DNA from 3 places in the Endozoicomonas sp. Mp262 genome. Region 1 is predicted to be linked to each of the others. Evidence: predicted binding sites of a transcription regulator. Region 1 holds the regulator's gene; each other region holds the start of a gene.
What was found. Region 1 encodes PhoB, which activates phosphate uptake and scavenging genes when phosphate is short. Its sites were predicted from a motif close to TGTCATANNNNTGTCANA; they were not measured.

Region 1 (10,869 bases):
AAAAAAGATCATGATAGTTTACTGCTATTATTGTTATCCAGTTTATTAATTTCCCAAAGGGGATTATTTGGCATATACCTTCATGATTCCGCTATTTTGGAATTGAATTATGAATGCACATATCCAGGTGCGGGACTATATGCTGCACGAGATGCCTGTGATTTATGGTGATACTTCGTTAAGTAAGGTGACAGAAATACTCTGTAGTAATAACCTTTTCGGTTTGCCAGTGGTTGACAGGGAAAAGAAACTTATCGGTTTTATTTCAGAGCAGGACTGTATTCATGAATTATTGACCAGCAGTTATCACTGTGATTTTGACTTGATGGCCAGTGATGTGATGCATCATGAAGTCCTAACTGTTTCGCCAAATGATGGTATTATCGAGCTGGCTGAGTCTATGCAGGGTAATAAGCCTAAAATCTATCCCGTGGTTGAAGAGGGGCAGCTACTGGGGATTATCAATAGAACCCGGATTCTCAAAGCCCTGAGGGAAAATCTTAGAGGCTGTCACATACCTGTGTAATCAATAAAGGTGAATTTTCTTGGAAGATATTATTGAAATACTGAGGGAAAAGGCGGTAGATATTCCTGCGCCTTTAACGCTACCGGATGAGGATGATCTTGTTAGCATTGAGGAAGAGTTATTGATTCCCCTACCCCAGGATTTGAGGGAGTTTTTACTGCAGTTAAGTGATGTTGTTTATGGCTCCCTTGAACCGGTGACCGTCACTGACCCCCATTCCCACACTTATTTGCCGGAAGTGGCGGCTATAGCCTGGGATACGTGTGTGCCCAGGCATTTAATTCCTGTTTGTGAGGATAATGGCAGCTACTATTGTATCAATGAAGAGGGTTCTATTTCGCACTGGTCCTCAGGTGAGGAATCTGATGAGTCCTGGGGCTCTATATGGCAGTGGGTCAGAGAGGTCTGGTTGGAAAGCTGAAAAGCTCCAGGTTTGCTGAAGGTGGCCGATAGGATGAGGGATACATATTAATAATTAAGCCCTTGTACTGTGCTCCGAAATATCACAAGCAAGACTTGATAGGTACAAGGGTATTTAAGGAATATTACCGGTATGCCGCATTTCAAGTCTTCCAGCCAGTCTCTATCCCATAAGTTTGTATTAATCGCTGATAGTGATATTCCACACAGGGCTATTGTCGAAAAAATATTACTGAAAGCAAAGCTGGAGACCGTGTCTGTGAGTCATGGTCAGGAGGCGCTTGGTCTTTATGAAGGTGATCCCGACCGTTGGGGTGCTATTCTAATGAGTTGTGAACTGCCCGTTATGGATGGTTATACGGCGGCCTGTAGTATCAGACAGTTTGAGAGAAACAATCATCTTGCACCCGTGAATATTATTGGAATGAGTAATGGGGTTAGCTGTGATTTTGCCAGTAAAGCCTTGAGGGCAGGAATGAATGATTATCTTGCAGTCCCCTTTGATCCGCAACAGTTGCTGGGAACGCTTTCCCGTTATATCGCCATTCCTGGAGCCACCATTTCCTAGCCCGGATATTTCATAAACCTCTGTATCCCCTGTGACCCGATGATGAATAAAATACTCCTTATTTTGTCTCATTGTTAAAAAAAGGCAAAAACCTATCAATTTTCCTGATATTGCAAAGCAAATACATTGAGCTATGTCACGAAATTTCGCTTCGGGAAATACCTATAATGTAGGTGGCCTGTAGGGGGAAGTGAGAAGGGGAGTCTCTTGATTATCAAAGGGCATTGATAGAAGAGTGAGCCCACAGACAAAAAATAATAAGCAGGTGTCATAAAAAAGAATAAAAATGCCTGAAAACCTCGCTATATGCGGGGTGTTTCTTTTGGCCCCTGCATACCGCAAACAATCAAGTGGCTTGATTATCGCTAAAAGGCTGTACGGTTATGTTGACGCCCCTTCGAAAAAGAATAGATATCAAAACCTTTGAGCAACTCAATGCCTATGAGCTGTATGAACTACTGAAATTAAGGGTTGATGTATTCATTGTAGAGCTGAACTGTCCTTACGCTGATCTGGACAATATGGATCGACATCCCGAGACCCGGCATGTGCTTTGCCATTCAGAGGATTCCGGTGAGCTAATGGGGTACTTGAGGGTTCTGCCACCGGGTCTCCGCTTTTCTGAAGTTGGCATTACGCGTGTGGTTGTCTCGGAGAAGGGGCGTGGGCAGGGTATCGCACATGCTATGATGGCCAATGCCTTGGATATGGCTTCAACCCTTTGGGCTGAAATGGATATTAAGGTAAGTGTCCAAAATTATCTGGTAGGCTTTTATCAGGAGCTGGGCTTTGTAGTGAACTCTACTGTGTATATGGAAGAGGGAATTCCCCATGTGGAAATGCTAAAAGAGGCATCATCCTGCACTATACATTAGACACCTGACTGTTTTCCTCGCTCCCGACTATCTGCTGAGCCTGTAAGGCTTTTTTGAACCACGAAGAAATTTAAGGAAAGCCTTGGTATTCTTCGTGGTTCCAAAAAACAGGGCATTGCGCTGAGACTTTCGTGATACCCTTTGCTGTCTGGGAACGAGTCTCAGCGATTATCAGGATTTTTTCTTCTTTTTGGGCATCAGGTACTTCATTAGGCCCTGAAACCACATAACTTTGCTAAAATCCCCGGTGATAATAATGTCTTTATCCTGAATGCCTTTCATAAAGGCCAGTTGCGCATTTTTTGCGGTCAAGGTTTGGAAGCCTGTGGCAGAATCTTTGAAGGCAATTTCAAAGCTGGGGTTGGTTGCTTTTCCTGAATGGCTTGTTACGCGCATATCTTTCACATTGTAATGGCGTACAGCTCCATCCTGGCTACTGATCTGGAAAGTGAGCGTCTGACCCTCGAGCTTTTTTCTGAAAGCGGGGTTTTTATTCCCGGCCCGTTTCATCAACAGTCCCAGTGCCCATAGTAGCAGTCTGAACTTCACGTATTTCCCCCGAATCTGTCAGGTCTGTTTAATCATTAGAGGTAATTGATAGGAATACCAGCTATTGCAGAGCAGTAGCCAGTTGAGCAGCCTAAAGGGATGAATCTCACGCTAAACCGGGAGAAAAGTCAAACGATTGTATGAAACAGGGGGGTAAGAACAACATATCAACAAAGTATCTGTAAAAAGAGGCTCTTACCATCACACCCTGCCCGGATCTATCAAATCACGGTTGTCTAACCGGGTGTTGTTTAGTTGACTTCAACCATTTCGAAATCGCTTTTGCTAACGCCGCAGTCCGGGCAAAGCCAGTCATCTGGTATATCTTCCCACCGGGTGCCAGGGGCAATACCATCTTCTGGCCAACCTTCCGCTTCATCATAAGTAAAGCCACAGACCAGACATTGCCATTTCTTCATTACTTATGCCTCCTTCATTAAGCCTTTCATTATTAAACGCTAGTCAGGCTTAAAGTACTGGTTGAACATCTTTTGATTATAGTTAAGAGTGCTTTGCATACTGCTATGACAGGCTGACTATACCAAATCAGAATCCCTTGGGCTGGCTTATTTATACTCTCCGGTTTTCTTCTGCCAGGTTTCTCCCATAATGACGGTGTTTTCTATCAGGCGATCATCTCCCAGGGTCATCATGATGCCAAGGCGCTCTTCCAAGGTTTTTGCCTGCTTCATCCGAAATGCCAGCAAGGGTGTTGCTCTGGGGTTGAGAATCAGGAAGTCGGCTTCATTTCCGGGGGTGAAGCTGCCTATTTTATCTGATAGCCCTAAAGCCCTTGCGCCACCCAGTGTTGCCAGATAAAACGCGCTGAGTGGAGACAGGCTTGTTCCCTGTAGCTGGCACACTTGATAGGCGCTTTTCATGGATTCAAGCTGGCATAAACTGGTGCCTGCCCCGATATCTGTTCCCAGGCCTATGTTGATATTCAGGGAGGATGCTTTTTGAAAATCAAACAGCCCACTGCCTAAAAAAAGGTTGGCGCTGGGGCAAAAGGATAGGGAGGAACCCGTATCGGCAAGGCGCTGCCAACTGGCTTCACAAAGGTGTATAGCATGGGCAAAGAATGAACGGGAACCCAGTAAGCCATACTGGTCGTAAACATCCAGGTAGTTTTGGCTATCGGGGTATAGCTTATGAGTCCAGGCTACTTCTTTTAAATTTTCTGCCAAATGGGTATGGAGATACAGCCCATCAAACTCATCCAGTAAACGCCGGGCAGCTTTAAGCTGGTTGGGGGTTGAGGTCGGGGCAAACCGTGGAGTGACGGCATAGGCCAGACGGTTTTTACCATGCCAGTGTCTGATTAATTGCTGACTCTCTTCATAGCTGGTTGTTGCAGTATCAAGCAGGTAGTCCGGGGCGTTACGATCCATCATGACTTTGCCTGCGATCATGCGCAGCTGTCTTTCCGATGCCGCCTCAAAAAATGCGGTGACTGATTCCGGGAATACGGCTCCAAACACGAGGGCGGTCGTGGTTCCATGGGCGAGACACTGATCCAGGAAAAACCGGGCGACTTCCCGGGCATAGTCTGGTGAGTCAAATGCGGCCTCTGCGGGAAAGGTATATCGCTCAAGCCATTGAATCAGCTGTTCGCCGCAGGCACCGGTCATTCCCAGTTGGGGATAGTGAACATGGGTATCAACGAATCCCGGGATTAACAACTTTCCCGGTAAATGGTAAGTCTCACAGGCCGCTGGCAAGTGCTTGGCAATGCTTTGATACGCACCGGCAGCAAGGATATGACCGTCATCAACCACAACAGCGCCGTCCTCGTGGAACTCAACGGCATCTTTGGTGGGAGTCCTGGCTGGATCATCAAGAAAGTGCAGAGTGGACGCACGCCAGACCACAGGATTTTTTTTCATTTTGAGTCCTTTCACTGGTAGATGCTTGCCCATATATTTTGTCTATATTCCTTGAGCAAAATGATGATTTTTGATCCACTGCCAATATCATCAATCCATGGGGCTATCACTTCAATAACCTTTGGTGCTAAATGAACACATTTTCTTCTGTATAGAGGGCATTTTTTTGGATAATTGGGCGGTTAGGCGATGCCATTAAATTTTTGTTCGAGTTTACGCTGGCAGTCCTGTCTGCATAATCTGGACAATATACCGGATAATTTGCAAGCATGGCTGCTTGATAGGGGGTCTTTAACCGCAAGGTTGAAGAAAACCTATCGTGGTGAGTTTGAGGTTAAGGTGCTTAAGCATCAGTGGGGTCAGCCAGCAGAAGCTGAGCTTGAATTTTTGGGTGTTTCCGAGACAGAAGCCTCTATTCGCGAGGTTTTGCTGCTGGGTGGTGGCAAGCCAAAAATATTTGCGAGGAGTGTCATTCCCCGGAGCAGTCTTGGTGGATCAAATAATGAGCTGCTTATGCTAGGGAATAAGCCTCTGGGGGAATATTTATTTGTTCAGAAAAGCGTGGAACGAGGAGCCATCGAATTGGCGGAATTATCTGCACATGAGGTTAATCCGTATCTTGGTTGCTGTTTCAGGGAAGAAAAGGCCTGGGCAAGGCGATCTTTATTTTATCTGAATTCCAGGCCCCTATCAGTATGCGAAGTTTTTTTACCTGAGGTAGGCGGCAAACCATCCTTTCCATAAGATGAGTGACGTCTTGATGGTTCTGCAGACAGGAAGCCCGAGCTAATTATTATGAAAACGCTGGACATGTTCCGTATTAAAGAGTTTATCAGCCTTGCCCGCCTGGATCGGCCGATTGGTATTTGTCTTCTGTTTTGGCCCACCATGTGGGCATTGTGGCTGGCAGCGGATGGGATGCCAACTCATCACAATCTTTTGGTATTCACCCTGGGGGTCATTTTGATGCGGAGTGCCGGGTGTGTCATCAATGATTATGCTGACCGTAATTTTGATGGACATGTAAAAAGAACAGTTACAAGGCCATTAGCTGATGGGCGACTGACGGAAGAAGAGGCATTATTATTTTTTGTTGTACTTATTGCCCTGTCTTTCTTGCTGGTATTGACCACCAATACGCTAACTATTGTTCTTTCGGTGAGCGCTCTGTTCCTGGCTTCATTTTATCCATTTGCAAAGCGTTACACTCATTTTCCCCAGGTTGTTCTCGGTGCTGCCTTTGGCTGGTCTATTCCTATGGCCTTTGCCGCAGAAAGTGGCTCACTGGTTCCGGAGACCTGGCTTTTATTTATTGCCAATCTATTCTGGACTGTGGCTTACGATACACAATATGCCATGGTAGACCGTGATGACGATATCAAAATCGGTATCAAGTCAACAGCTATCCTCTTTGGTGATCTCGATAATCTCATTATTGGCGGCCTTCAGCTTTTAGCCATTATTACCCTTATTGCCGTTGGGATTAAAATGGAGCTGGGAGCGTTGTTCTATGCTGCTCTTGCATTCGCCTCCATGCTGTTTGTTTACCAGCAGTTTCTCACCCATGACCGTGATAGAGATCGTTGTTTTAAGGCCTTTCTAAGTAATCACTGGGTTGGTGCCATTGTGTTTGCCGGTATTTTTTTGAGCCGTTAAATAGTCTGGATAATCGGTCTTGAGGACTTGTCATCTGGCTGTAACATTTAAGGGGTGTACTCTCCTTGACGTCGTAATAATTATTATCGGGAAAGGTAAAATCATGTCAGCAAAAAAAATTCTGATTGTTGATGATGAAGAACCCATCAGGGAAATGGTAGCTATAAGCCTGGAAATGGCGGGTTTCGATTGTATTGAAGCAGCAGATGCCAGGGAAGCCCATGCTAAAATTGTGGACCAGAAGCCGGATCTGGTGTTACTTGACTGGATGTTGCCGGATATATCCGGCATTGAATTGGCAAGGCGATTAAAGCGAAGTGAAATGACCTCTGAAATACCCATTGTTATGTTGACGGCAAAAGGTGAGGAGGACCATAAAATTCGTGGACTTGAAACAGGGGCGGATGATTATATTACCAAGCCATTTTCACCCCGGGAGTTGATCGCCAGGTTAAAGGCGGTTCTTAGAAGAAGTGGAGTATCTGATGGGCAGTCAGCCATTGTCATCAAGGGGTTAAAGCTGGATCCGGTAAGCCACCGGGTCAGCATTGATGGCGAGGCGGCAGAAATCGGTCCGACAGAGTACCGTTTGTTACAGTTTTTTTTGACGCATCAGGAGCGGGCTTACTCCCGAAGTCAGCTACTGGATCAGGTCTGGGGCGGTAATGTATATGTTGAAGAGCGAACCGTTGATGTTCATATTCGACGACTGAGAAAGTCACTTGGTAGTGGTTACGAGGGATATATACAAACCGTCAGGGGCACAGGATACCGTTTTTCCACCAAGTTGTAAGGGGGGGCGAGTGATCACTTATTCCAGATCACTATTGCTGGGCAGACTATTGCTGGGCCTGGCAATAGGGACCTTCATTGGATGGGGGCTGGGGCATGTTTTACTGGGGATAACACTTGTCCTGGCTGTTTATCTATTGTGGAGCCTGAGTCAATTGTTTCGTCTGTTGACTTGGCTGGAAAAAACAGCTGTTAGTGAATTAGAGCCTCCGGAAAGCCGTGGTTTATGGGGTGCCATCTTCGATGGTATTTACCGGATTCAAAAGCGACAGAAGGGTTCCCATGAGCGTTTGCAGGGAGTTATTGATCGTATACAGGAGTCAACGGCTGCCCTGGAAGACGGCATTGTTATGGCGGATAACAATGGCGGTCTGGAGTGGTGGAATCGCGCGGCAGGAGATTTATTGGGTTTGAAAATGCCTGGGGATAGAGGCCAATTATTGACGAACCTGGTTCGCGATCCCTCGTTTTTGGATTATTTTGACTCGGGTCGTTACGAAGAGGCGATAGAACTGGCTTCACCGGTTAATACCGAAAGGCAGTTGCAGATCAACATTACGATTTATGGCATGGGAAGTCGATTGTTGTTTATTCGGGATATTACCCGAATCAATCAGTTAGAAACCATGCGAAAAGATTTTGTGGCCAATGTTTCCCATGAACTAAGAACACCACTTACGGTAATAGCTGGGTATCTGGAAACCCTGTTGGATAATGCAGATATAGAAGAATCCTTGTCACCTATGTGGTGCAAGGCGTTAAAAAGAATGCAGCAGCAATCAGCCAGAATGAAAAATCTGGTGGCAGATTTATTGCTACTTTCACGCCTGGAGTCTGCGACTTCCTGTGAGTCAAACCCGGTAAAGCTGGAAGAACTGTTAAACCAGGTTGCCGATGATGCCAGGTCATTAAGTGGAAGTGATGATCATGAGATTACATTAGAGGGGGTAAAGGGTATCTACTTAAAGGGAAGCCAAAGTGAGCTGCGCAGTGCTTTATCAAATCTTGTATTTAACGCCGTGCGATACACTCAGGCGGGCGGGGTCATTCACATTGGAGTAAAAGTAAAAAATCAGGAATGTTGTATTAGTGTTGAAGATAATGGCGTGGGGATTGACCCGGTTCATATTCCCAGGTTGACAGAGCGCTTTTATAGAGTTGATAAAGGACGAAGTCTTGAGTCTGGTGGAACGGGGCTGGGGCTGGCGATTGTTAAGCATGTATTGCTAAGGCATGATGGATGGTTAACGATTTCCAGCCATCCGGGGCAGGGTAGTTGTTTTATATGTCATTTTCCCGAAAACCGTTTTTCTTCTGTTGCTTCGGTGAGTCATGAAAATAAATAAATGACCTGAGCGCAACACTTGTATATCAAACTTATTGAAATGATGTACGGGTAACTCTCAGGTCATAAATAACTGTTAAGCTTCGTCTTGAGCTTCGATTACGCAGTCCATGCGCTTTTTGCCAGTGCGTTCCAGATAGGACTGGAATTCTCTTGGCAGACGGCCAGTTGTTGCGCCTTCCCACTGAGCCTGGTCACCGGTTTCAGTTTCGTACTGGAAAGTGTACTTCTGAATATTACGACGACGTTTGGATGTTGTTTCTTCACCTAATCCCAGGTCACCCATGGATACGCCGCGATCAGCCATTATTTGTTTAATGGCTTCAATGCTTTCCAGTTTTACCTGGCGCTTTTCTTCTTCTTTTTCACGGGCATTCTGCTTTTCTTCCAGAACACTTCTCATTCTGGAGATGACACGTTCCAGATCTGAGACGTGAGCGTCTTTGAACAGTTGGCGAATGCGTGTTTTGCTGCTTAAACGATGAAGAACTTCATCAAAAATGTTCATCTAGGTAACTCCCTAATGTGACTCGTGATTCCAGATTTGAATAGACGAGATTTAGTACATGTATTTATACATGAAGCATTTAAATGATGGAAGTATTAAAACTGAAACATTATTGAATTTCTAATAAGATACCCACAATAGAGTATTTATTATTAATCGCTTGCTTACTATATTATCAAACTGATAGCCGTCAATGGCTTGTGGTTGATATGAACGTAGCAATGAAGGGGTAACGTAAAGTGAAAATGCTGCCCAGGGAAACAGTTTTGTTAGTGGTGGAATCAAATTCCTGTAAAACTAGCCAGTATTAGATTAGTGATGATTATTTCAACGATCATACTATCAAGGTTTATTCGTCAATAATTGAATACAACTACCTTACTTTTTCTTTACGTTTCCAGGTTCAGGACAATGATGTCTGGTGCGAATATGGCCATTATCAACGGACTGTAACTCTATATCGAACTGCCATAATTTATGAATATGCTTGAGTAATTCCCTTGTATTATTATCAAGGGGGCGCCCTTGATGCTGAAAGTGTCTCAGGGTCAGTTTACGGTCGCCGCGAATATCTACGTCATAGACTTGAATATTTGGTTCCTGCTCTCCGATATTGTATTGTTTGGCGAGGGCTTCACGAATGGCTTTATAGCCACTGTCATCATGGATAGCGTCAATTTCAAGATAGGATTTGCCCTCGTCATCCGTGATAGAAAAAAGGTGCATATCTCTCATTACTTTTGGGGAAAGAAACTGTAAAATAAAACTTTCATCTTTGAAATTCTTCATAGCAAAGTGAACTGCTTCTAACCAATCACTGCCCGCTATATCCGGAAACCATAATTTATCTTCAGGAGTGGGTGCTTCACAGATCCTGCGGATGTCCTGAAATATATTGAACCCTAAAGCATAAGGGTTAATACCGCTATAGTGTGGGTTATCAAATTCAGGCTGATAAATCACGCTGGAGTGAGAATGTAAAAACTCCATCATAAAACCATCGGTCACCTTGTCTTCTTTGTATAGCTCATGAAGCAGGTGATAGTGCCAAAAGCATGCCCAACCCTCATTCATTACCTGGGTTTGTCGTTGCGGATAATAATACTGGGCTATTTTTCGGACAATTCTGATGATTTCCCTCTGCCAGGTATCCAGGAGGGGAGCATTCTTCTCTAGAAAGTAAAGAATGTTTTCTTCCGGGTCTTTAGGGAAGCGTTCCTTTTTTTCCTCTATTTGTTCTGGCGCTTTGGGAATTGTACTCCAAATCTCATTGAGGTTTCTTTGGATATATTCTGCCCTTTCTTCCAGCCTTGCCTGTTCCTGCTCAGGTGAGAGGGGACGAGGGCGAAGGTACCGGTTAACACCCTGGTTCATTAGGGTATGGCAGGCATCAAGGATATCCTCTACCGCTTCAACTCCATGTTTTTCTTCACAGTGGCCAATGTAGTTTTTGGCAAAGAGCAAATAGTCGATAATGGAGTCAGCATCTGTCCAGGTCTGGAAAAGGTAGTTGCCTTTAAAAAAAGAATTATGTCCATAGGAGGCATGGGCTAAAACCAGTGCCTGCATTGCCATGGTGTTTTCTTCCATAAGATAGGCAATGCATGGGTTAGAGTTGATGACTATTTCGTAAGCCAGCCCCATTCGACCCCGTTGATAGTTTTGCTGGGTCTGTAAAAAGTGTTTGCCAAAACTCCAGTGGTGATACATCAGGGGCATACCTGTAGAGGAGTAGGCATCCATC
Region 2 (10,869 bases), 920 kb from region 1:
TTGCCTGGATAGGAGAAGGGGTTTCATAGCCAACATCCTGCACAGCCTGAATAACCGCTGGCGCCAGGGGAAGTTCTCCGAAAGAAGTGACGGTTTCTGAATCGGACATTAAATCAAGTACTCCGTTAGGAAGCTATTCATGTTCAGCGAGACTGGAACAGGCTTAATGGAATATTTCTGCTTCGGATGCAGTCATAGAACTGATCCGCTGTTTGGCACAATCATAGACACCTGTGTGCTCTCGCATACCACCCCCTACAGCTATACGGGGGATTTTTCAGGTATAACCGAGGCCCGTTCAGATTAACCGACCACTTCACCTGAATGTCCATGACTGCGTTGTGACTGCGTTAGAAAGTCTTGAGGGAACCCAAGACCCAATGCTGTGAAAGTACAGTAAAACGAAGTACCAGGACTATCGCTGAGTAAAAAGCGGGGCATTCTAGCGCTATTTTCAACCAGTAGATACTGTTTTCATCCGTGAACAGACAGGTGTTTACGACTATTTCAGCAACATCTTGCGAGACAATCACACCGGACTCTGCTCACAGACCTAGGGGGCGTTCTCAATTAGACATGTGACCAGCCAGCCGTGATGAGCGCCATGCCGCGTTGCTCACTGCTTATGTGGAACAACCACACTGCGCAGTTCGCGCCTAGCCTGGCGCTCATCACGGCTGGCTGGTCACATGTCTAATTGAGAACGCCCCCTAGGGTTTTGTTAACTTAAACACAAAAGAAGAAAATAGCACTATTTTATTGCTTAGCCCGGATGCTCAAGCAAACTGTGACGGATTCTTACCTTCAATATTGGCGTAGAACGTCTGGATTTTTTTTAGGTCTTCCTCAAAATTCCCCGTTGGGGTAAACATGGGCCCAAACCCACCCACTTTCTTTTTGAAATCAAGAAAACCCAAGGCTATAGGCACCCCAGCTCCATGGGCCACATGATAAAACCCACTTTTCCATTTTCTCACTTTACTGCGAGTGCCCTCGGGAGGAATTGCAACAACCAGCTCCGTACATTGATTATATTTATCCACAATCTGCTGAACCAGTCCATTGGCCTTCGCCCGATCCACGGGAACGCCACCCAGCCACTTCATAATGCCGCCAAAAGGCCCCGTAAATAATGTATTTTTTCCCATCCAGAACACTTTTATCCGGAAGCAAAATGCCATGGCAATGATCAGAACAAAATCCCAGTTGCTGGTATGGGGTGCTGCAATGAGTACATATTTACGCACATCAGGGATCTTGCCTTCCATCTTCCAGCCCGTAAGCCTCAAGCCAATCCGGGAGATCAGGCGAAAAAAACTGTTGACCAGCGGTGTATCAAAAATCGTATGACGCATTATTTAATTAAAGTTACTAGTAATCCGTAGCCTGTAATTATACATACTTTTTCCTTAAGCTCTGAAAACAATCACAACAACAGAAGCATTAGCACCAAAAAATACCCGAATTCACTGCAACTGATATTTAATGAAGTGCCCGGCCACAGCCTTGCAGCGTTTTACCATCCAGATAAATAGTGACCGTTGTATCAAAAACCTCCCCACTCATACTGTCACGACACTCTTTCCCCTCAATGCGGACACTCATGGCATGTTCCCCGTCATTCATCTTATAGGTTGAAGTGCGCCGGGACTGATCAACATCGGGATCAGGCGTCTTAAATAGCAACCGGGTAGTGCCATAGTCACCCACATAAACCAGGTTACCTCCCAGACTTAGCTCCAGGTACCAACCAGGCTCATTGCCAACAGCCCGGTAGTCAGCCCCCCTTAACTTCGCCTCTGCCCACACAGCCCTGGCTCGATTATTCTGGCAGTGACGAGGAGACTCTTCCTTAGCTTCCAGGGTGCCACTTTCCTCTTTTAGCCAAAACGTGTAATCGTCATTTGAAAAACGCGAGCCGCTCTCAGCTTTTTGGGGTTCCAGTCGCACTGGCCCTTCCGGTAAAAAAAGCCAGGCCTGATTCATCTGCACATGTGCCGGGTACTCATATCCTCCTGTACATTCCATAAATAGCACCCGCCCCCTCACTGACTCCCCGGAAAAGAGGCCATCATCATGGGGAGCATCTTCCTTTTGTACAGAGAATGAGCTACAGCCCACCAGCGCCATAATCCACAAAATACTCAATAACAACCGATAAGCACCACTCATCTTGATACTCTCATTTTCCTCCAGGCAACAAACTATATACGGAGTTGTCCCTAAATCAAAAGACCTTTAGCACATAGTCTAAAAATACACGGGTATCAGACATCCCCTTATAGAGCCACTTATTATCATTTTTCAGCTGACTGATTTCCTTATCCATCTTATTCCAGGCATACAATATGGTGAGTTGCAGTCCGTCCAGCTCCGGCTGTTGAAATGCATACTTTAATTCAATATTGTGCTCAGACTCTTCATACTTATCGGGAAAGATTCTGTTATCCGATGCCTCTATGTCACGCCCTTCTGTATAGGTATACCCCAGGGACAATCCTGGAACCTGATCCTTATCAAATGAATACCGAACCCCCAGCTGCCATACTTTTTCCCCGTTATGATCAAAGCCTGACAGCTGTCTTTTGGTCCAATAATCAAAATCATCAAAATCATTTCCGGCATCATAAGCCAGGTGCCCGTCAAAAAAACCCAGCCCGCCTTTTTTTTCAGCCTTAACCTGCGTGAATGAAGCCAGTATTGCCAAACCATCCATGGTTAACTTCGTATTCACGTTATACAAATGAGCGTCTTTATCAAAGCCACCATATGTGACAGCTCCACCCCACCATTTATCACCATTTTCCCGGCCTTGATAAAAATGGCCGTCCAGGAGTAATGTGCTGGTTTCAGACAAATCAAATGTATAGTCAATCCGGGCAAAATATAATTGCAGGTAAGACTCACTCGCTGCGTAAGCAAGATGTCCTCCCAACCCCAAGTCACTTTTATAACCACCGCCCACAGTGTAAATGGAATTGATGACTTCATGCTTACCATAACGTCCACCTTTACCCGGCTGCTGGCTGGTAAAATTTTCCATTTTGTCCCAGTTATACAAGGAAACTTTATCCGCCCACGCCCCATATAAGTGAACGTTACTGATTTGAGCCTCAGCTAAAACACCTTGAAAACTCGTTGGAGTCAGGCGGTGATAGGTTTGCAGCAGCGGCTTTTCAATAGGTATCCAGCCTCCCACGAGACGCATATCCCACCTTTCATCAGCCAGGTAGGCATTAATATTTGCCAGACCCAGTTTCCCATAGCTTTCCTGCTTAGCCAGGTAGCGCTGGTGTTCAGCATCATAATGAGGCGCATCCTCCTTAAGGATTGTTGTCCCATACCGGTCATTCTCGCCATTCAACTTAAGCCCACCATAAAGGGAAAAATCAAAGCCCACCCCCATAGACTCACTGCCCCATGTGGCCGATTCAAAGTTAATAGCCATGCCTTGCCCCCAGGCCTTCTGCCTGTCATGGGTTTTTACAACCCTCTGGGGCATTTCATCATATTGCGGCGTGTAATCTTTAAGCTGCCGGTATTGATAATAATTACGCAGGCTTATTGATAAATGATGGTCTTCCCTTTCAAAAGGGCCATTCATTGCTGCCTGTACCTGGAAATAAAGTGTCAAACCCGCCAAAAGGACAATGGCTCTCGAGAGATAATAAAAAGCGTACTTCATCTTTCACACTCGCATGCCCAGAAATACCCGGCTAATTGACGTTTATATAATTCGGGGGGTTATTCAAAGCTATTTGTCATAAACTGTTATTCAGTAAAACACTGATCTCCATTTTTTCAATAGCGCTCCCGGCAAAAAAATACGGGGATACTTATGGGTTCCACTTAGCTAAAATTCGACGGTTCTAACATAAAAATAGAGTGGTACCCATATGAGCAACCGCACATTACAAATGACCGAATCACTGTATGACTACATCCTGGAAACAGGCATTAGAGAATCCAGACTCTTGCAGCAATTAAGGGAAAAGACCCACCAGCGCCCTGATGCAGTCATGCAAATTGCACCGGAACAGGGGCAATTAATGAATTTACTGGTCAAGCTGACAAATGCCAAAAAAATTATAGAAATAGGGGTATTTACCGGATACAGCTCATTAGCCATGGCTACCGCCCTGCCCTCAGAAGGTTATATCCTTGCCTGTGATATCAATGAAGAAACCACCACCATCGCACGCAACTTCTGGAAGCAGGCTGAAGTGGCTGACAAAATAAACCTTCAACTAGGCCCGGCTCTTGAGACATTAAAACAGGCCCTGGCAGATAATCAGCAGGAAAGCTTTGACCTTGCCTTTATTGATGCCGATAAAACACCCTATGACCAATACTACGAATACAGCCTAAAGCTACTTCGGCAAGGCGGTCTGATAATCCTTGATAACACCTTACAAAGTGGCAGGGTTGCAGATAGCAAGTACCATGATGAAGATACTGAAGCATTGAAACAGTTGAACCTGAAAATAAAACACGATGAACGGGTGGATATGGTTCTATTACCCATTGCAGATGGCATTACTTTGGTACGGAAACGTTGACATCCTCCCCCACCTAATTTCGGTGGGGGATTCCCGTTAGTCACCTAACAGGCTTTCTGTTTCACGATTCGCTGCTCAAGGAACAAGCTTGGTTATCGCGTAAACGTTCCACAGTGGGAACTTTTACGGTGACGAGCCAACCTATGTTCCCCAAGTCTCACACGAACTCCGCAGACTCACCCCCCCAGCTGGGCTAAATTATAAGTGCCTCCCGTCACGCCCTCCTCCAGAAAGTGACCATCCTTTTTCAAGGCCAGCGACTGTTTAATTCGTACAACCAGCGCCTCTTGCTGGCTATCACTCTGCAATAAATCTCTCAGATCAATACCTGACTCGGAAAAAAGACAGAGCTGCAATTTACCCATAGAGGATACACGCAGTCTGTTGCAGTCATTACAGAAATCCCTGGCATAGGGCATAATCAGACCAATACGCCCCTGGTAGTCACTATGACAGTACTCCTGGGCCGGGCCGGCATCCCTTGGGCGGGCAACACGAATCCAGCCAAGTTCAAGTAGCTTTTTCCTGATAAGCCCACCTGAAATGTGGTGTTTATTAAAGAATGAGTGATTATCCCCCGTTTCCATCAACTCAATAAAACGAATGGTCACAGGCCGCCCCCTGACCCACTCCAGAAAAGCCGTCAATTCACTATCGTTTAAGCCCTTTAACAATACGGCATTCACTTTGATGGACGTCAAACCGTGCGCAAAGGCCTTATTAATACCCGCCATAATTTCTTGCAATCGATTATGACCGGTAATTAACCGGAACGATTCCGGGTTGAGGCTATCCACGCTTAGATTAATGGCATCAATACCCGCATCCAGCCAGGATATAACCCGCTGGTCCATTTTATAACCATTGGTTGTCATGGCCACTTTGCGGATACCCGGTATCCCCTTGATCACTGAAACAATAGTGTTGAAATCAGCTCTCAAGGTGGGTTCCCCCCCAGTGATCCTTACTTTTTCCACCCCCAGTCGGGAAAAAGCTGAAATAAGCCGTCTTATTTCATCAAGCCTCAGAGAATCCCTATGACTATGGCTGGTACAGCCATCAGGTAAACAGTAGTTACAGCGAAAGTTACATAAATCCGTAACCGACAGTCGCAGGTACGGAAACTTTCGCCCCAAATGATCTTGTAACGGTTGCATAGAACACCTTTCCAAATGCGGGAGGCTATCAGGTTTCCCTGACAACCCGGTGGCATTGGTACTGTATTGTTGTGAAGACTGTCGAAGTGCATTAACCCCATCCATTGGTACTTCATCAAACTCAGCACCCAGGACAAACAAAGGAGGTATGCTCTTTAACACTTAACCGCACTAGTACCTGCCACGGCTTTTGGCTCATGCCGGTTTTCCCCGGTTTAGCAGCCAAAGCTCGGCGCTCGCGTAATATCAGAAAATTAAAAAAGGCTATCGTAGCGGCATGCTGCGCTAAATACCATGAGGCTATATACCAATAACCCTTACTTATCCATAGAAAATTACGGGATCAGTGGTAGAATTCCGGGTTTTCAGTTCCAGTCACTACCATCATGCCCACACCTCCCGTCATAGGTTTTGCTGCATATAGCGGTACCGGAAAAACAACATTACTTGAAAAAGTGATTCCGGTTCTTTCCAAAAAAGGCTTGAACATCGGATTAATTAAAGCCTCCCATCACAGAATTGACCTGGATAAGCCGGGCAAGGATAGCTATCGCCTCCGTCAGGCCGGTGCCAGCCAGCTACTTCTTAGCACCCCGGATCACTCCATTTGCTTTACCCGGCAAAAGTCTGCGGAAAAGGAACCTGAGCTGGAGGAACAGCTCCGGCTCATGAATCATGATGAGATTGATTTAATCATCGTAGAAGGTTTCAGGGATGCCGCCATCCCAAAAATTGAGTTGCACCGGCAAGCGGTGGACAAACCTTTTCTCTTTAAAAGTGACACCAATATTATCGCCATTGCCACTGACCAGCTTGTCAGTGAGGCTCCAGCCAAACTCATTCAGCTTGATATCAACATGCCTGAAGCCGTGGCCGATTTTATCATCCATTTCATCCGGGACTAAACAAGGCAAAGCCATTATGAAAGACTGCTGTTCTACCCCTGGGCTGCTTCCTATAGAGCAAGCGCTTGAGATACTGAAAAACCAGATACAGCCTATTGCCGAAACCACTCGAGTATCCCTGGAGCAAAGCCTGGGTCGAATTCTGGCAGCGGACATCATTGCTCCATTCAACATCCCTCCTCACAACAATTCAGCAATGGACGGCTATGCCCTGAAACTCAGTGATACAGAAACAAAAAACCTGTTACCTCTGGCAGGAAAAGCTTTTGCGGGTCACCCTTTCAAGGGCACATTGCCAGAGGGGCACTGTATCAGAATCATGACCGGAGCCTGTATTCCCCAAGGGGCGGATACCGTGATCATGCAGGAGCATACCGAACAAAAAGAAACCGGCATTCTTTTCAATAGGCTCCCACAAAAAGCAGGAAACAACATCCGCAAGGCAGGAGAGGATATCAGTGAGGGCACCCGGGTTTTTACCAAAGGACATAAAATCAAGGCTCAGGATATCGGGTTACTGGCCTCACTGGGAATAGCCCACCTTTGCGTCTACAGAGCTGTCAGAGTGGCCCTGTTTTCTACCGGTGACGAACTTAAGGCACCGGGAGAAATACTACGCCCCGGCGATATATACGACAGCAACCGTTTTGCAGTTAAAGCCATGCTGCAAAAATTAGGCGTGGAAATTATTGATCTTGGCTGTATTCCGGATGATCCCAAAAAAATCAGGGAAACCTTTCTATCTGCTAATGAACAGGCTGATGCCGTGATCTCATCCGGTGGTGTTTCAGTGGGAGAAGCGGATTACACGAAAGACATTCTTAATGAACTGGGTAAGACCACCTTCTGGAAGCTGGCCATCAAACCGGGTAAACCCTTTGCCTTTGGCCAACTGCCTGATAGCTACTTCTTCGGATTACCCGGTAATCCCGTATCAGCCCTGGTTACTTTCCAGCAGTTAGCGGCACCCGCCCTGAGATACATGATGAACTGCCATCAACATTCCCCTCTGGAATTCAGTGCAACCTGCACTTCACCACTAAAGAAAGCACCTGGTCGTAAAGAGTTTCAACGAGGCACCCTCACCATTGACCACAACGGTTACGTAAAAGTCGAAACCACAGGTGGACAGGGTTCGGGAATCCTCCGTTCCATGAGTATGGCAGACTGTTATATCGTTCTCCCAAAAGATCAGGGAGGGGTTGAAGCCGGCGAGCCTGTCAACGTACAACTGTTCGACGAACTTTTACTCTGAATTCAAGTCGCACCCCTAACACTGGTTTTCTTTCTAACCAGGGCTAAGGGTGTGCCTTTTTGCTGGTAACAGTCCTGCTCTCAATACGCGAATACAGTTTCTGTTTACGGAAGCATAAGCCAGTTATTTCAGAAATATTACGCGCTGTAATATTTCTGTCACAAAAGGCCGATATGTTCGCCAACATTCATAGTAACAGCACCAAGGTGCAATCGATGTCACAAATGACTGCATCCTCCAGTTCAGCTACCAGCTTCAAGAAAATGACCACCCGTCATTATGGCCGAATCTGGTTAAGGGTAATCCTCTGGATTTATGCCCTTTTAGTAGCCGTAAGCGTGGTTGGCTCCGGCTTCAAGCTAGCCGCTGGCGGAGGAGACGCTGCTGCCGAGTTATTCAGCTTTGCCAATAACGCCGTTATGGGCCTGATTGCGGGCACACTGGCCACTGCACTGGTTCAATCATCCAGTACCGTCACTTCCGTTATCGTGGGTCTTGTGGCTGGCGGATTACCGGTGCAAATGGCCATTCCCATGATTATGGGTGCCAACATTGGTACCACTATTACTAATACACTGGTAAGTCTCGGTCATATCGGCTGCGACAAAGAGTTCAAACGGGCATTTTCCGCATCTACAGTACATGACTTCTTTAACTATCTCGCAGTATTACTGATTCTACCTCTTGAGATGACAACAGGGTTCCTGTCCAAGGCATCATCCCACCTGGCAGAAATGTTGGTTGGTGGTCATAGCGTATCCATGACCAGCCTTAATTTTGTCAAACCCCTAACCTCTCCGGCAGTAGACATCATCCAGGGTTTTGCAAAACTGCTCCCTAATACCACACTGGGTGGTGTTGCCATGATTACCATGGGTATTTTCCTGATCTTTGCCTCTGTGGTTCGACTGGGTAAGCTATTGAAAAAAGTTATGGTTGGCCGTGCCAGGGATGTACTGCATAAATCCATTGGCCGTGGTCCTCTCAGCGGTATTGCATCCGGTGCGGTGATGACTATTATGGTGCAATCTTCCTCTACCACAACCAGTCTGATGGTTCCTATGGTGGGTAGCGGTATCTTCTCTGTACGACAGATGTATCCCTTTACCCTGGGTGCCAATATTGGAACCACCATTACCGCATTACTGGCAGCAACGGCTATTACAGGCCCCGCTGCACTGCCGGCACTGACCATTGCATTTGTACACTTCTTCTTTAATGTACTGGCGGTGGTAGTCATTTATGGCATCAAATGGTTACGTGAGATCCCACTAATGGCTGCTGAAAAGCTGGCCGATATGGCAAGTAAGAAACGCATTTATGCATTTGCCTATCTTGCTCTGGCCTTTTTTATTTTGCCAGGACTGGTTATCCTGTTTACCCGGTAAGATAAATCCTATTAAAAAACCCGGCATTTGCCGGGTTTTTTATTTGAACCAGTGATTACCCCATGCCATTAAACGCCCTCACCAACAACCGGAACTCCCTGCTTATAATGGCAATCTTCATGCTGATGCCCATTCTTTGCAGCTCAATGGTGATCAGCCTGCTTATTGAAAAAGAACACTTTTTCCAGTCGCTATCCGGCAATCAATGGCTCCCTATTTGCCTGATATCCAGTATCACCATGACTCTGGCAATCACTCCAACCACCCTGATCGCCATTGCCTGTGGCTATTTTATCGGCTGGGCAGCCATACCCTATGTGCTACCTGCCTACCTTATCGCTTCAGCTATGGGCTATGGCCTTGGGCGTGTGCTGGATGGCGGCAGAATAATGAAAAGCCTTAAGCAATATCCCAAAGCGAATGCCTTCTCTCAAAGTTTGTGCCGTAGCCAGTGGCAATTAATGGTTATGGCCCGACTTTCTCCCGTACTGCCCTTCTCTTTTGTTAATTTGCTATTACCTTCTTTGAATATTCGCTTCTCAGTCTTCTTATTCGCCGGCTTTATCGGTATGCTTCCCCGGACGCTATTTTCCATCTGGCTGGGATTGCAGGCCCGGGATCTGTTACAGCTACTGCAAACACCAAACCAGGACTGGGGAACCCTTTCTGTCCCTGCTATATTAGCGATTATTTCAACCGCAGGTATAATACACCTGATTCAAAAATCAATAAGCAAAGCAGTAATGGGTATAACAGGCAATTCAGGATAAAATCCAATTCTCAAGCAAAAGGCAGGAAGAATTATAATGAAAACGCTGGAACACTGGTTGAAGGAATACGGAGAGAGCCATCAACATCCCACCAATAAATTAATTCATTGGGTCTGTATTCCACTAATTACTTTTTCGGTACTGGGATTGCTATGGAGTTTACACTGGGGGCTAACGGCAGCTGTCATAGTTATGGCATTACTGTTTTATATTCGCCTTTCCATCAAACTGGCTATGACCATGCTAACCTTGGCAGCACTAATGCTAGCGACTATCAGCGCACTTCAACCAATAATACTGCCGGTATCCCTGGGAATCTTTATTATTGCCTGGATTTTCCAGTTTATTGGCCATCACATTGAAGGTAAGAAACCCTCTTTTTTCAAGGACCTACAGTTTTTATTTATTGGCCCACTGTGGCTATTGGCATTTTTATTCAGGCAATTTCGGATGCGCTATTAACAAGGCTTACAGTGCCGCTAAATGTTAATCACTCCCATTCATTCTCATCATCCTCAACACCGTTTTTGTCACTTTTTATTGGCGGCGCTGGAATCATATTACTTACTTTCCCAAAACCCCCCGAAAGACCTGACTGACTCATCTTATCGCCTTCTATTTTCTCGGCATCGAATCTTTTTAGCCTCTCAGCATCATTTTCCTCAAGTTCCTCCCTCTTTTTCTGTCCCACTTTTCTAATTTCTTCTAACACGTTTTTTCTTGCCTTTAAATGTTCAGGATCCTGTGTTTCACTATCCCTGCCCTTAGTTGCATGTATTTTTGGTTCCTCTGGCGGAGGAGGTGCTGGAGGTGCTGGAGGCGGTGGTGGAACCCT
Region 3 (10,869 bases), 350 kb from region 1:
TCGTGTTAAGGATAAAGTTTATTATTTCAGGCTGGTTAATTCAAAAATTGATAACCGTGGAGGAAAAGAAGTTCCGGTTTTGAGATGTGAAGCACTCAATGATAAAGATCAAAATAAAGAAATTCTTGAAGGTAGTGTTTATGCCTGGGCTGCATGTCATAACAAGCCGGAGTGTCAGGGGCATCAATCTTTCTTGATTAAGCAAGCCTGGCAAGCTTATCAGGAACTTTTAAAAGAGAGCGGTGAGATTCCTGATATAGATAAGTTTAAAAAAATTGTTGGAGATATAATAGACGAGCTGCATGGAGTAAATAGAGCCTGGTTTGATCAAAAATCTTTAAGTGAGTGCAAGAAAGAGTTAATATCTATATCTCAAGATAAATTTGTTGATGTTTTATATAAAAGTACTGATGATGACTTGTTGTCCAATTTTAGGATAACATTGCCGGACTCAGTTGAAATTGAAAAGGAGCGTAAGGGTTCTAAAACAAGAGAAACTGAGCAAGCACATATTGCTGAAATTAAAACAAGAAGACTACCTTCGGATTTTGCATTACAGCAAGATAAATATACTGAATTTATGAGGCTTGAATTTCCTGATAAGCATGGTCAATTGGATAGGATGGTATTAAAACGTAAAAATGAAAGAGATCAGTTTGTTTTGGAGGTTTTTCCTGATCTAACAGCCTTTAAAGGTACACAGTTAAGTGCTGATGATCATAAGTTATCTATAAAAGAAAAAATTAAAAGGTTAAATAAAAGTTTTCAGGCATTAAAAGAAGAGCATTTAGGATATGTTGAGGATTGTGCAAAGCTTGAAAGATCAGTGTTTGCAAAAATGCCTAAAGAGCTGTTGCCTTGCAGTATAGAAGATGCCAAGAATTACTTTGCTAATAATAAAGTAAGTGTAGAGTTTGCCAGGGTGATGATGGCCTATATGATTGCTGAATCAGGGAAAAATGCCACCTACAGCTTGATTCGGGATTTTGGGAAATTTATTTCTGCCACTGAAGAGTTGGAGAGGAATAGGCGAAATTTGTCTGAAGATCAATTTAAAGAAGAATGTCAAAGATTGAACTTCCTGAATTATGATATATGTGGTCGACTCAGCGCCATGAAAGCCAGGTTGATTAGTGCAGAATCAGAAAGTTTAACAGTGGAAAATATTTCAGCAAGACTATACGAAGCCAAGAGAAAAACTCTGCTAAGAGATTATCAGGTTAAGCCTGCTACAGAAATAACAAAGAAAATCAGTGAAATGGCTAAACCGGAAAATAAAGGTAAGCCATATAAAATCAATTGCCAATGGGGAACGGGCTTTGGTAAAACAGAGATGGCAAAGCTCTATTGTATGCAGGCGTGTCGTGAAGGCTTAGGAGCCATCTATATAGCACCTGAGGAAAATGTAAATAATTTTGATGTGGAAATGTCCCGCTTCGCCAGGACTCAAGGATACAGGTATCAGCGTATCAATATCCGGGAGAGATTTGAAGAAAATCATCAATGGTGGGTCAATGGTCAAGCACTATCAGAAGTGTTGAATATGGTAAGGGGGCTACCAGTTACAGGGACAGAAAGTGGTATGCTAATCCCTGCCAGCATGTCCACAACTGATCTGCAATCCCTTCTACAGTTACATCAAGCTATTGCTAATAATCCAGAATTCAGGGCACAGTATTTGATTCTTGATGAAATAATCGGGGTGTTAACCGGAACCGGAGGAAGTAGTCACCCTCTCATTATCAGAGATGAATGTGATACATTTAATGATGCTGATGATATATCCAGATTTATTAACCAGTCTGTTTTGAACACATTAAACACTCAAGTTTCTTCAGCCGATATTATAGAGTTGCAGCTAAGCTATGATACTAGCTTAACTCATGGGATATATATGTCAGCATCAACTAACACAGAGTATGGGGCAGCCTTGTTGGCCAATGCAGAATCAGTGGATGATGTTGAAAAAAATACAAACAAACATGTTACTACCTGTGAGCAACGTTCAGAGCGCTATCTTCTTGATTCCAAATGGAGCCTGGAAACTAAAAAAGAAGATCTCCAGCAAACCCTTGAAAAAGCAATTGACTCCTATGGTCCAGATAGGGACTTGATAGTCTGTTTTCCAGGGTTTTCAGGTAATAATGGAACTCCCCCATCAATGGCACTTGCTATAAAAGGGGAAAAGGCTTTTAACAAGGCTATAAAGGGGCATAGAGCGAAAAAAGTTTTAGGGCATCTCTATTTTAAAAATGGAGAATATTATCGATATACCGAAGGTCATGAACGCTATGGGAAAACACCGGATAATAATAATGGTGTATTAGGTGAAAGGCTAACTGAGGCTGACGAAGCTGAAATAAGAAAAAACGGAGGTCGTGGCTATATTACCTGGATGACAGAAACCCGGGGGTATACTGCCGCCCAGAATAAAAATACGGTATTTATCTTTAAAAATCTATTTGGTCTTTCTTCATCAGATATACAGCAAGCACTGGGGAGAGATAGAAATAATGATGAACAGAGAAGTTTTGACGGAACTGTTTCAGTCAGTAAGGAGGAGCTGGAAGACTGGCGTCCTCAACGGCCTGAGGCTCAAGGGGTTCAGAAACAAGCACTGGACTGCTGGAAAGAGATGGAAAGTGCTAAGCGTAAATTAATAACAGAAGGTCAAACACCTTCGACCGCTTTACTCAAAGCAATGGAAGAAAAAATAAGTTTAGATTTTGATAGCAAGGATTCCAGAGAAGATGATCAATATCAGCTGATTGAAAAAAAGGCAGAGACTGCCCTTGGTCAACTTGAGAGAAAATGGAAAACTGATGGGGTGGCTGCAGAGCATATTTCCGCATTGAAGACATTTAAAAAATTAGAATGGAAAACTATTATGGCCTGTAAAACAGCACATATGGCCAGACGTGTGGAACTTGATTTTTCTAAAGCCACAAGAGAGTTTGAACAGGCAGGTAGCAAAGGGCAGCAGCATGCAGTATTACAAAACTTATTCAGACAGGAAAAGCTGCAGGTTGATGATAAGGTCGTTTCTGCATTCTGTGATATTAAAGATGAGCTAGGACAGAAACATAGAGAGGTAGTTTTAAAATCCAAGCTTGAACATGATGTAAAAAATGGGTCTCCAAAAAATCAAAATAGTAAGACTCATAAGTCAAGAGCTAATCCTGTGACACCAAAAACCACATCAAGATTTAATGGTAGTTTAAATAATGTTGCGGATAAAGCGGAAGAAAATCAAGCGTTTGTTGAAAATACAGCTGTAAATATACTCCATAGAGGAGAAGGGTTGCTACGTGAGGCCAGGTGTAAACCTGTTCTTATTGCGGAAGTGAAAGAAAGTCAGGGATTTGAAAAGAAGTACATGCAAGGAGGAATGCAAGATAAGATATCAGGTGTTTTAGATGTTTTGTCTGATTCTATACTGGATGATGAAACCTTGTTGAAAACATCCAGTCAAAAAGCACGTGATGAATTTGCGGCTTCAGTAAAAAAGCTGACTGGTGTTTTTGAAAATGAGGTTAAAAATATTAAAAGGAAAATTGAAGAAATCGTTGATCATCTTAAAACTGATTTAAATGTTTCTGGTGATGATGAAGGTCTAAAAAAACTTGAAGAAATGGTTGGCGATGATGCTATAAATACGCTTAAAACATCATTTTCAAACAGTATTTTAAGTGTTAAGGAAGAGCTTGATTCTAAAGAAGTATTGTTAAAAGAGCTTGAAAAAGAAGTTAAAGAACTAAAAGTTATTCCTGAAGCGAAGAAACTGTTAGTATCTATTGAGTCTGAAGATTTATCTCCTTCAAAAAAGATTGCTGAGATTAGAAGGTTTCAGATGGCCCAAGCTTTTAATAAAGTTCTCAGAGAGTTTTTAAGTAATTTTTCAGAGGTTGGTATTCCTATAAGAAGGGAAGATGTTACTGTCAGTGAAGAGCTTCCATTGTTGTGTGATAAAATTGATCAGCTTTTTGGTACGCACTCTACCTATTTTTCTACAGATGCAAATGGCAGAAAGCAGAGACTTTATTTAGATAAATTGAACCAGTCAATAGACTTTAGGTGTAAATCTTATAGTGATGATCGAAGGGGAGTGAATAAAAAGCCTAGTAGTGATTTTTCTTATTTCAGGTTAAAAATTGATTCGTATATGGTTAAGGAGAGAGATGGAGTTAAGGGAAAAGAAAAGGCAGAACAGTTTAGAAAATTTAAAGTTGATTTTAGAAAAAAAGAAGATGATCGCTTTAAAATTGAGAAAACAAGTGCTCAAAGTATGGAAGATATTGATATTTCTAAAATGGACGCATATGACGATCTTGAGTCATCCCTTGACGAGTTTTCTCAAACAGCGGAACTTTTTGTAAAAACGAAAATAACGGATCATGCCAGTAGAGAGGCACTCTCTGAGTATGTTAAAGGTGAATTAAAAGCTCGTCTAATTCAGTGCTATCAGTCCCAAGTTCAAGGCAGGCTGGTTCAGGAAGCAAGATGCTGTGACCAGTTCAGGGAGAGCCAGCAGCAAATTAGAATTGTACCACCCCCTCCCATGGTTCCTGTAATGTAAGATAGGTACTGTCTTATAACGAACTATACCTCTTCCTCAACCGATGCCTGATTATCTCCGCTGCTGTATTCACTACAAAGGTAAAAAGAAATAGCACCAGTGCCGCTAAAAACAGGATTCGATAATGGCTGCTGCCTACCTCTGATTCGGGCATTTCCACGGCGATATTGGCTGCCAGGGTACGCATTCCTTCAAAGATATTGGCATCCATAATGGGAGTATTGCCGGTGGCCATTAGCACGATCATGGTTTCACCCACGGCCCGGCCCATGCCAATCATCACCGCAGAGAAAATGCCCGGACTGGCTGTTAGCAGGACCACCCGGCTCAGGGTTTGCCAGGGGGTTGCTCCCAAAGCCAGTGAGCCATAGGTTAGATGCCTGGGCACACTGAAAATGGCATCTTCGGCAATGGAGAAAATGGTGGGGATCACTGCAAAGCCCATAGCCAGGCCAACCACCAGGGCATTTCTCTGGTCATAGGGAATGCCCAGTTCCGTGGTTAGCCAGGTGCGGATATCACCATGAAAGAGCCATTGCTCAATGGGGACAGCCAATGCAAATGCCAGAGCACCGCTGGCTAATACCACAGGAATCAATAATATGGCATGCCAGCCGTCCGGTACCCGGTGTCGTATGTTTCCAGGCAAACTTTCCCAAACCAGGGCAAATAGCAGGATGCCAACGGGTACTAATAACAATAATGAGAAAATTCCCAGTAAATGGTTTTCTATAAAGGGGGCCAGCCAGAGTCCGGCAAGAAAGCCGAGAATAACCGTGGGCAGTGCCTCCATAAGCTCTATGGCAGGCTTCACCTTCCGTCTTAATGCCGGTGCCATAAAGTAGGCGGTATAAATTGCACCACAGATGGCCAGGGGTGTTGCCAGCAGCATGGCGTAAAAGGCGGCTTTAAGGGTGCCAAAGGCTAGCGGTGTCAGGCTAAGCTTTGGCTCAAAATCGTTATTGGATGCCGAGGACTGCCAGATAAACTCTGGCTGGTCATAGGACTCGTACCAAATCTTATCCCATAATGCTGACCAGGAGAGTTCGGGATGTTCATTCTCCAGTTGATAGTATTGTTGTGTCGAATCACTATCCACTATCAGGGCATGACCTCTTGGCGAGATAGCGAGCTGGTTAATCGGGGTGTCTGATAACTGTTGGGTCAGCAGTACCCGATGGGCCGTGGTATAGAAAAGTCCAACCTGGCCTCTGGTATCGGTAGCCAGGAATCCCTTTTGCCTTTGTTCCGGAATAAGCTGTGTTATTGGATTATCAGCCAGCTTGAACCTGCGGATAAGTTTAAGCTCGCTACTCTCCCCTTGCCTTACCAAAAACCATTGGGATATCTGGCCGCTACTATCACCTGTCAGCAGGGAGACACCTCCCAGCAGTGACTCTATGGCAGTAATGTTTTCAGAGCCTTCTGTCAGATTTACTCTGGAATGAAACCTGGGCTTGTCAGGGTTGGATACGTTGATAATAGCCAGCTGATTTTTTTCAGTCATGGTATATAACCATGATTGATCTTCGCTAATCAGCACCTTTCCTTTAGCACCCTTAATTACCGGTAATACAACGGCCTGCTGTTCAAGACGGGTTTCTCCGGTGAGAAAGTCTTCCTTCTTGGAGAAAGCTGTCATAGCCAGCTTATTGTCACTGCTGCCAGCGATTAAAAGCCTTTCATCACTGTCACTGATTGCCACGCCCTTGATGGCATGAGCCTGTGAAAAAAGGTGAATTGGCTGTTTCCCATAGGGGTAACTGGTAAGGGGGGTAATGACCCGTTGATTGTCAGGCCAGGAGATGGAATAGTGCTGCTTAACCAAAATCACCTGACCATTGGATAGCCCTATAACTAACAGATTGCTGTTAGCCGATGCCCTGGCGATAGCAGTGACCTTAACCCCTTCTGGTATTGGCAATGGCAGTTGCTTGATGAGCTGACCGCTTTTGGCAGAAGAAAAAATAGCCTGTCCTGAGGAAAGTATTCGCAGAGCTATTTCAGCGTATTCGTCCATGGCAAGAAACAGGACGGTGCTGTTCTCGGTAATTTGACGGGAATAAGAGGACTCCAGATTGAGCTTTGCACCCTTAAATAAAGGGGCTACTTCATAGAGCAGGTAGAAAAAAATCAGGGCAATCGCCAGAATAACCCCCAGCCCACCGGTAGCCACCCCCCAGTGAGCCAGCTTCTCCTTGATAAATCGGAGAGTCTGGTATCGTTTCAGGGCTGGCGTGTAAAAATCAACTCCCGGGCTTTTTTCCATGGGACGATGATGCATAAATCAAGCGATCCGGTGTATTTGTAAGTGAAATCCTCGCATATTAAGGGATTGATATGACAGAGATATTACAGTAATTCTCTGTTGCTCCGTTTGATTAATCAGGGTACTTTAATACACGGCTGGAAGCTGTAACCTGGAGACTCAATCATCATGTTATTATCATTATCAATGGGACTATCGATGCCCTTATCTGGACTGACCTGCTCCAGTTCCCCTGCTGTTTCTGCTGCACCTGCCTTCTCCCATCACCACCCCCACCCCCACCATCATTGATTCCATCCCCGGAAACAATTTCTACTGTCTTGGGTCATTAGTAGACCCCGAACACTATCATCGTCCATAGTAATGAAATAAGCAGAATGCTGCTTCGTCTATGGTTGCCTAAATATACTATGAAAAATTTGGAATGCTTATGAACGCAGTGGTTATTGGTGTAATCACCATGCTGGCGTTGAGTATGGCGCGAATGAATGTCGTACTCTCAATCTTTGTTGGTGCTATGGTGGCCGGGCTGTCCGGTGGCCTGGAGATGACTGGAACCATGACCGCATTTACCCATGGTTTGGGTGGTGGTGCGGAGATTGCCTTGAGCTATGCCTTGCTGGGTGCTTTTGCAGCAGCCCTGGCTCATTCCGGAGTACCCGCCTGGCTTGCGGCGGGTGTTGCCCGCAAGCTGGATCGCGGCCCGGAGGGTAAACCTTCTGCCAGGGGAAAGTTTGTTTTGTTGGGAGGTATCCTTTGTATGGCCATTGCCTCCCAGAATATTATTCCGGTGCACATTGCCTTTATCCCTATCCTGATTCCTCCGCTACTGGCTACCTTCGGTAATATGCAACTGGATCGAAGGATTGTGGCCTGTGTTCTGGTGTTTGGTTTGTGCGGAACCTATCTGGTGGTTCCTTTTGGTTTCGGGAATATTTATCTCAATCAAATACTGGCCAGTAACCTGGAAGCCAATGGGGTAACCGTTGATCATGCCCTGCTTCCCCTGGCTATGGCTATTCCCGTTTCTGGCATGTTTCTGGGAATGTTGTTTGCCATTTTTGTCAGCTATAGAAAACCTCGCCACTATAATGTTGTCGAAAGTAAAGTAATTAAACAATACGATGAGGCCCTGGCTAAAAATACCCTTTTGGTGGTTGGGACGGCAGTGGCTCTGGCTCTGGTGATTCAGATAGTGACCAGCTCCATTGTTCTGGGTTCTGTGGCGGGTTTTCTGGTGATGGTGGTGGCAGGAATTGTTCAATGGCGAAAGGCCGACGATGTTTTTATTGAAGGCATAAAAATGATGGCCTTTGCCGGGTTTGTGATGATGGTGGCTTCCGGATTTGGGGAAGTGCTTCGCCAAACCGGCGACATTCCACAACTGATTGACTCGGTAACCTATCTATTTGCGGGTAATAAAGCCATTGCTGCATTAATGATGTTGATTATTGGCTTGCTGATTACTATGGGTATTGGTTCGTCCTTTTCCACTATCCCTATCATTGCTGCTATTTTTGTACCTCTTGCCATGCAACTGGGCTTTTCTCCGCTGGCTACGGCGGCATTGGTGGGCACGGCAGGTGCCCTGGGTGATGCTGGATCACCGGCCTCGGAGTCAGCCATAGGTCCCACTGTGGGTTTGAGCACCGATGGCCAACATGATCACATTCGGGATACGGTAATGCCTACTTTTCTGCACTATAACATTCCCATGATCGCCTTTGGCTGGGCTGCCGCTATGATGTTGTAATCTGTACTCATTGGCTTTGAAAATCCTGAAAAAGGCTCGGATAACTCCGGGTCTTTTTTTGCCATAGGAAAGACAGGTCAATAAAACGACATTAGTCATAAAAATGTCATCTTTGTGTCACCCGCTTGTAACACCGGGGCAATATGTTGGCTATCGAAACTGTTTGATCCTTCTTGTTAGAGGAACTGAATTGTGAAGAAAGCCCTATTGTCTACTTTAGGTGCAATTGGTGTGGCGGCAGCCCTGGTTGGCTGTGGTGGCACAGAATCTTCATCCAGCCAGTCTGTTAGCATCTCAGGCTCAACTTCCGTTACTGAAGTCATGGAGCTATTGGCAGAAACATGGCAACAGCAACACCCAGGTGCTGTGGTAGAGGTGCAGGGTACTGGCTCATCTGCCGGTATAAAGGCGGCTAATAACGGCACCAGTGAAATTGGTATGAGTTCCCGCCCCGTCAAGACAGAAGAAGAAAAGGGCGGTGTGAATCAGAAAGTGCTGGCCCATGATGGCATCGCCGTTGTTGTGAATAATGCCAACGGGGTCAGTGATCTTAGCAAGGAACAGATAGCCAGTGTCTTTAAGGGTGAAATCACTAACTGGAAAGCACTGGGAGGCAGCAATAACCCCATTGTTGTGGTGACACGTGATCCGGCTTCCGGAACCCGTGGCGCCTTTGAAGACATTATGAAACTAAAGATTAAGGATGTCAGTGGTAACAAGCTGTCGGCTGTAACCGCCAGTGCCCAGGTGGCTAGTGGCAACGGGGTTGTGAAGACCATTGTTGCTCAAAATAAATATGCCATTGGCTATATTTCTCTTGGTACTGTGGATAACACCCTTAAGCCTCTGGCTGTAGATGGAGTGCAACCGTCAATCCAGGCTATTGCTAATGGGGAATATACAGTTTCCCGTCCCTTTGTACTGTTATTTAATGAACAGAAACTGTCTGAAACCGGTAAGGATTATCTTGACTGGATGCTTTCTGCCGAAGGCCAGAGAATTGTTTCAGAGCATGGCTATATTCCGGTGATATAAGAGCAGATACCCATAACAATAATAAACGCTCGATCCCTGGCAGGCCTGTTTTTTCTGGAACAGGCTTGCCTACTCAAACGCTTGTCAGGACGTGACAATCATGGCAATGAATATTCAACCCGCGCAGATTGACAAGGCCTTCCATGGCCTTTTCTTTGCCTGTGCCCTGTTCAGTACCCTGGCCATTGGTGCCATCGGGGCTTTTATTTTTTATGAGGGCTTTCCTGCCCTCAGTGCCACAGGGCTTCTTGAATTTATAACGGGTTCCCGCTGGGCGCCCCCTGTTTATTTTGGTATAGGCCCGATGATTATGGGGTCGGTGGTTTCAACCCTCGGCGCTATTGCCCTGGGTGTACCCATGGGACTTCTCACCGCTATTTTCCTCGCTGAGATTGCCCCAGAGAAAATAGCTGGTGTCCTGAGAACAGCCATTGAATTACTGGCAGGGATTCCATCGGTTATCTATGGCTTTTTTGGCCTTGTGGTCATTGTGCCGCTAATAGAAAAAACCTTTGGGGTTCCGGCGGGTAATACCATTCTGGCAGGTATAATCGTTCTGACCGTGATGATCCTGCCAACGGTCATTACCCTTTCCGAGACAGCTATCCGCGCTGTTCCCCGAAGTTATCGTGAAGGTTCCCTGGCGTTGGGGGCATCAAAAATATTTACCATCTTTAAGGTGGTACTTCCCGCCGCCCGTTCCGGTATTTTGACGGCAACTATTCTGGGTGTAGCCCGGGCCATTGGTGAAACCATGGCCATCATTATGGTCATGGGCAATGCCACGGCAATTCCGGGCAGTCTGCTGGAACCTGCACGAACCCTGACCGCCAATATTGCCCTGGAAATGTCCTATGCCAGCGGCATTCATAGTAGTGCGCTATACGCCACAGGTATTGTGCTGTTTGTCTTTATTATGTTGCTCAATGCCTCGCTACTTTATTTAAACAAAAAAAAGGCAGGTAACTCATGACTCCGTCCACCAGTGTTGCCCGGTCTAATACCACCCTGAAGGTTCCGTCGGGTCTTTCTGTCATCACCCGGCCAGATATCAGAAAGTGGCAGGACAGAATACTGATGTCGTTAATTGTGCTGGCTACAGTAACCACGGTGAGCACCCTGTTCTGGATTCTCTGGCATATCATCAGTAACGGTATTGGTCATATCAATTGGTCTTTTCTGTCATCGGGCTATAGCCGAACCGGTGCAGTGTCCGGTATCTGGCCGATGATTGTC

Region 2: the regulator PhoB is predicted to act here: its motif matches at 8,022-8,039, upstream of MJ595_RS00155 (Na/Pi symporter).
Region 3: the regulator PhoB is predicted to act here: its motif matches at 6,916-6,933, upstream of MJ595_RS05665 (ABC transporter permease subunit).

The regions. Positions count from the first base shown of each region.
Region 1 is NZ_CP092489.1:943,309-954,177, reverse strand. Features, by position in the region: gene MJ595_RS04170 (CBS domain-containing protein) at 110-526, shown strand; gene MJ595_RS04165 (SMI1/KNR4 family protein) at 546-947, shown strand; gene MJ595_RS04160 (response regulator) at 1,080-1,514, shown strand; gene MJ595_RS04155 (GNAT family N-acetyltransferase) at 1,898-2,389, shown strand; gene MJ595_RS04150 (helicase) at 2,561-2,938, opposite strand; gene rubA (rubredoxin RubA) at 3,190-3,357, opposite strand; gene guaD (guanine deaminase) at 3,505-4,824, opposite strand; gene MJ595_RS04135 (chorismate lyase) at 5,014-5,568, shown strand; gene ubiA (4-hydroxybenzoate octaprenyltransferase) at 5,620-6,480, shown strand; gene phoB (phosphate regulon transcriptional regulator PhoB) at 6,584-7,273, shown strand; gene phoR (phosphate regulon sensor histidine kinase PhoR) at 7,284-8,618, shown strand; gene MJ595_RS04115 (H-NS histone family protein) at 8,694-9,125, opposite strand; gene MJ595_RS04110 (SpoVR family protein) at 9,504-10,869, opposite strand, start outside.
Region 2 is NZ_CP092489.1:25,172-36,040, forward strand. Features, by position in the region: gene MJ595_RS00115 (DEAD/DEAH box helicase) at 1-109, opposite strand, end outside; gene MJ595_RS00120 (lysophospholipid acyltransferase family protein) at 777-1,355, opposite strand; gene MJ595_RS00125 (MliC family protein) at 1,483-2,172, opposite strand; gene MJ595_RS00130 (OprD family porin) at 2,228-3,685, opposite strand; gene MJ595_RS00135 (class I SAM-dependent methyltransferase) at 3,918-4,559, shown strand; gene moaA (GTP 3',8-cyclase MoaA) at 4,736-5,716, opposite strand; molybdenum cofactor riboswitch at 5,705-5,963, opposite strand; gene mobB (molybdopterin-guanine dinucleotide biosynthesis protein B) at 6,103-6,621, shown strand; gene moeA (molybdopterin molybdotransferase MoeA) at 6,638-7,876, shown strand; gene MJ595_RS00155 (Na/Pi symporter) at 8,092-9,264, shown strand; gene MJ595_RS00160 (VTT domain-containing protein) at 9,372-10,034, shown strand; gene MJ595_RS00165 (DUF962 domain-containing protein) at 10,071-10,496, shown strand; gene MJ595_RS00170 (hypothetical protein) at 10,525-10,869, opposite strand, start outside.
Region 3 is NZ_CP092489.1:1,294,571-1,305,439, forward strand. Features, by position in the region: gene MJ595_RS05660 (hypothetical protein) at 1-4,576, shown strand, start outside; gene MJ595_RS05665 (ABC transporter permease subunit) at 4,590-6,860, opposite strand; gene MJ595_RS05670 (TRAP transporter large permease subunit) at 7,276-8,598, shown strand; gene MJ595_RS05675 (phosphate ABC transporter substrate-binding protein) at 8,791-9,633, shown strand; gene pstC (phosphate ABC transporter permease subunit PstC) at 9,734-10,606, shown strand; gene pstA (phosphate ABC transporter permease PstA) at 10,603-10,869, shown strand, end outside.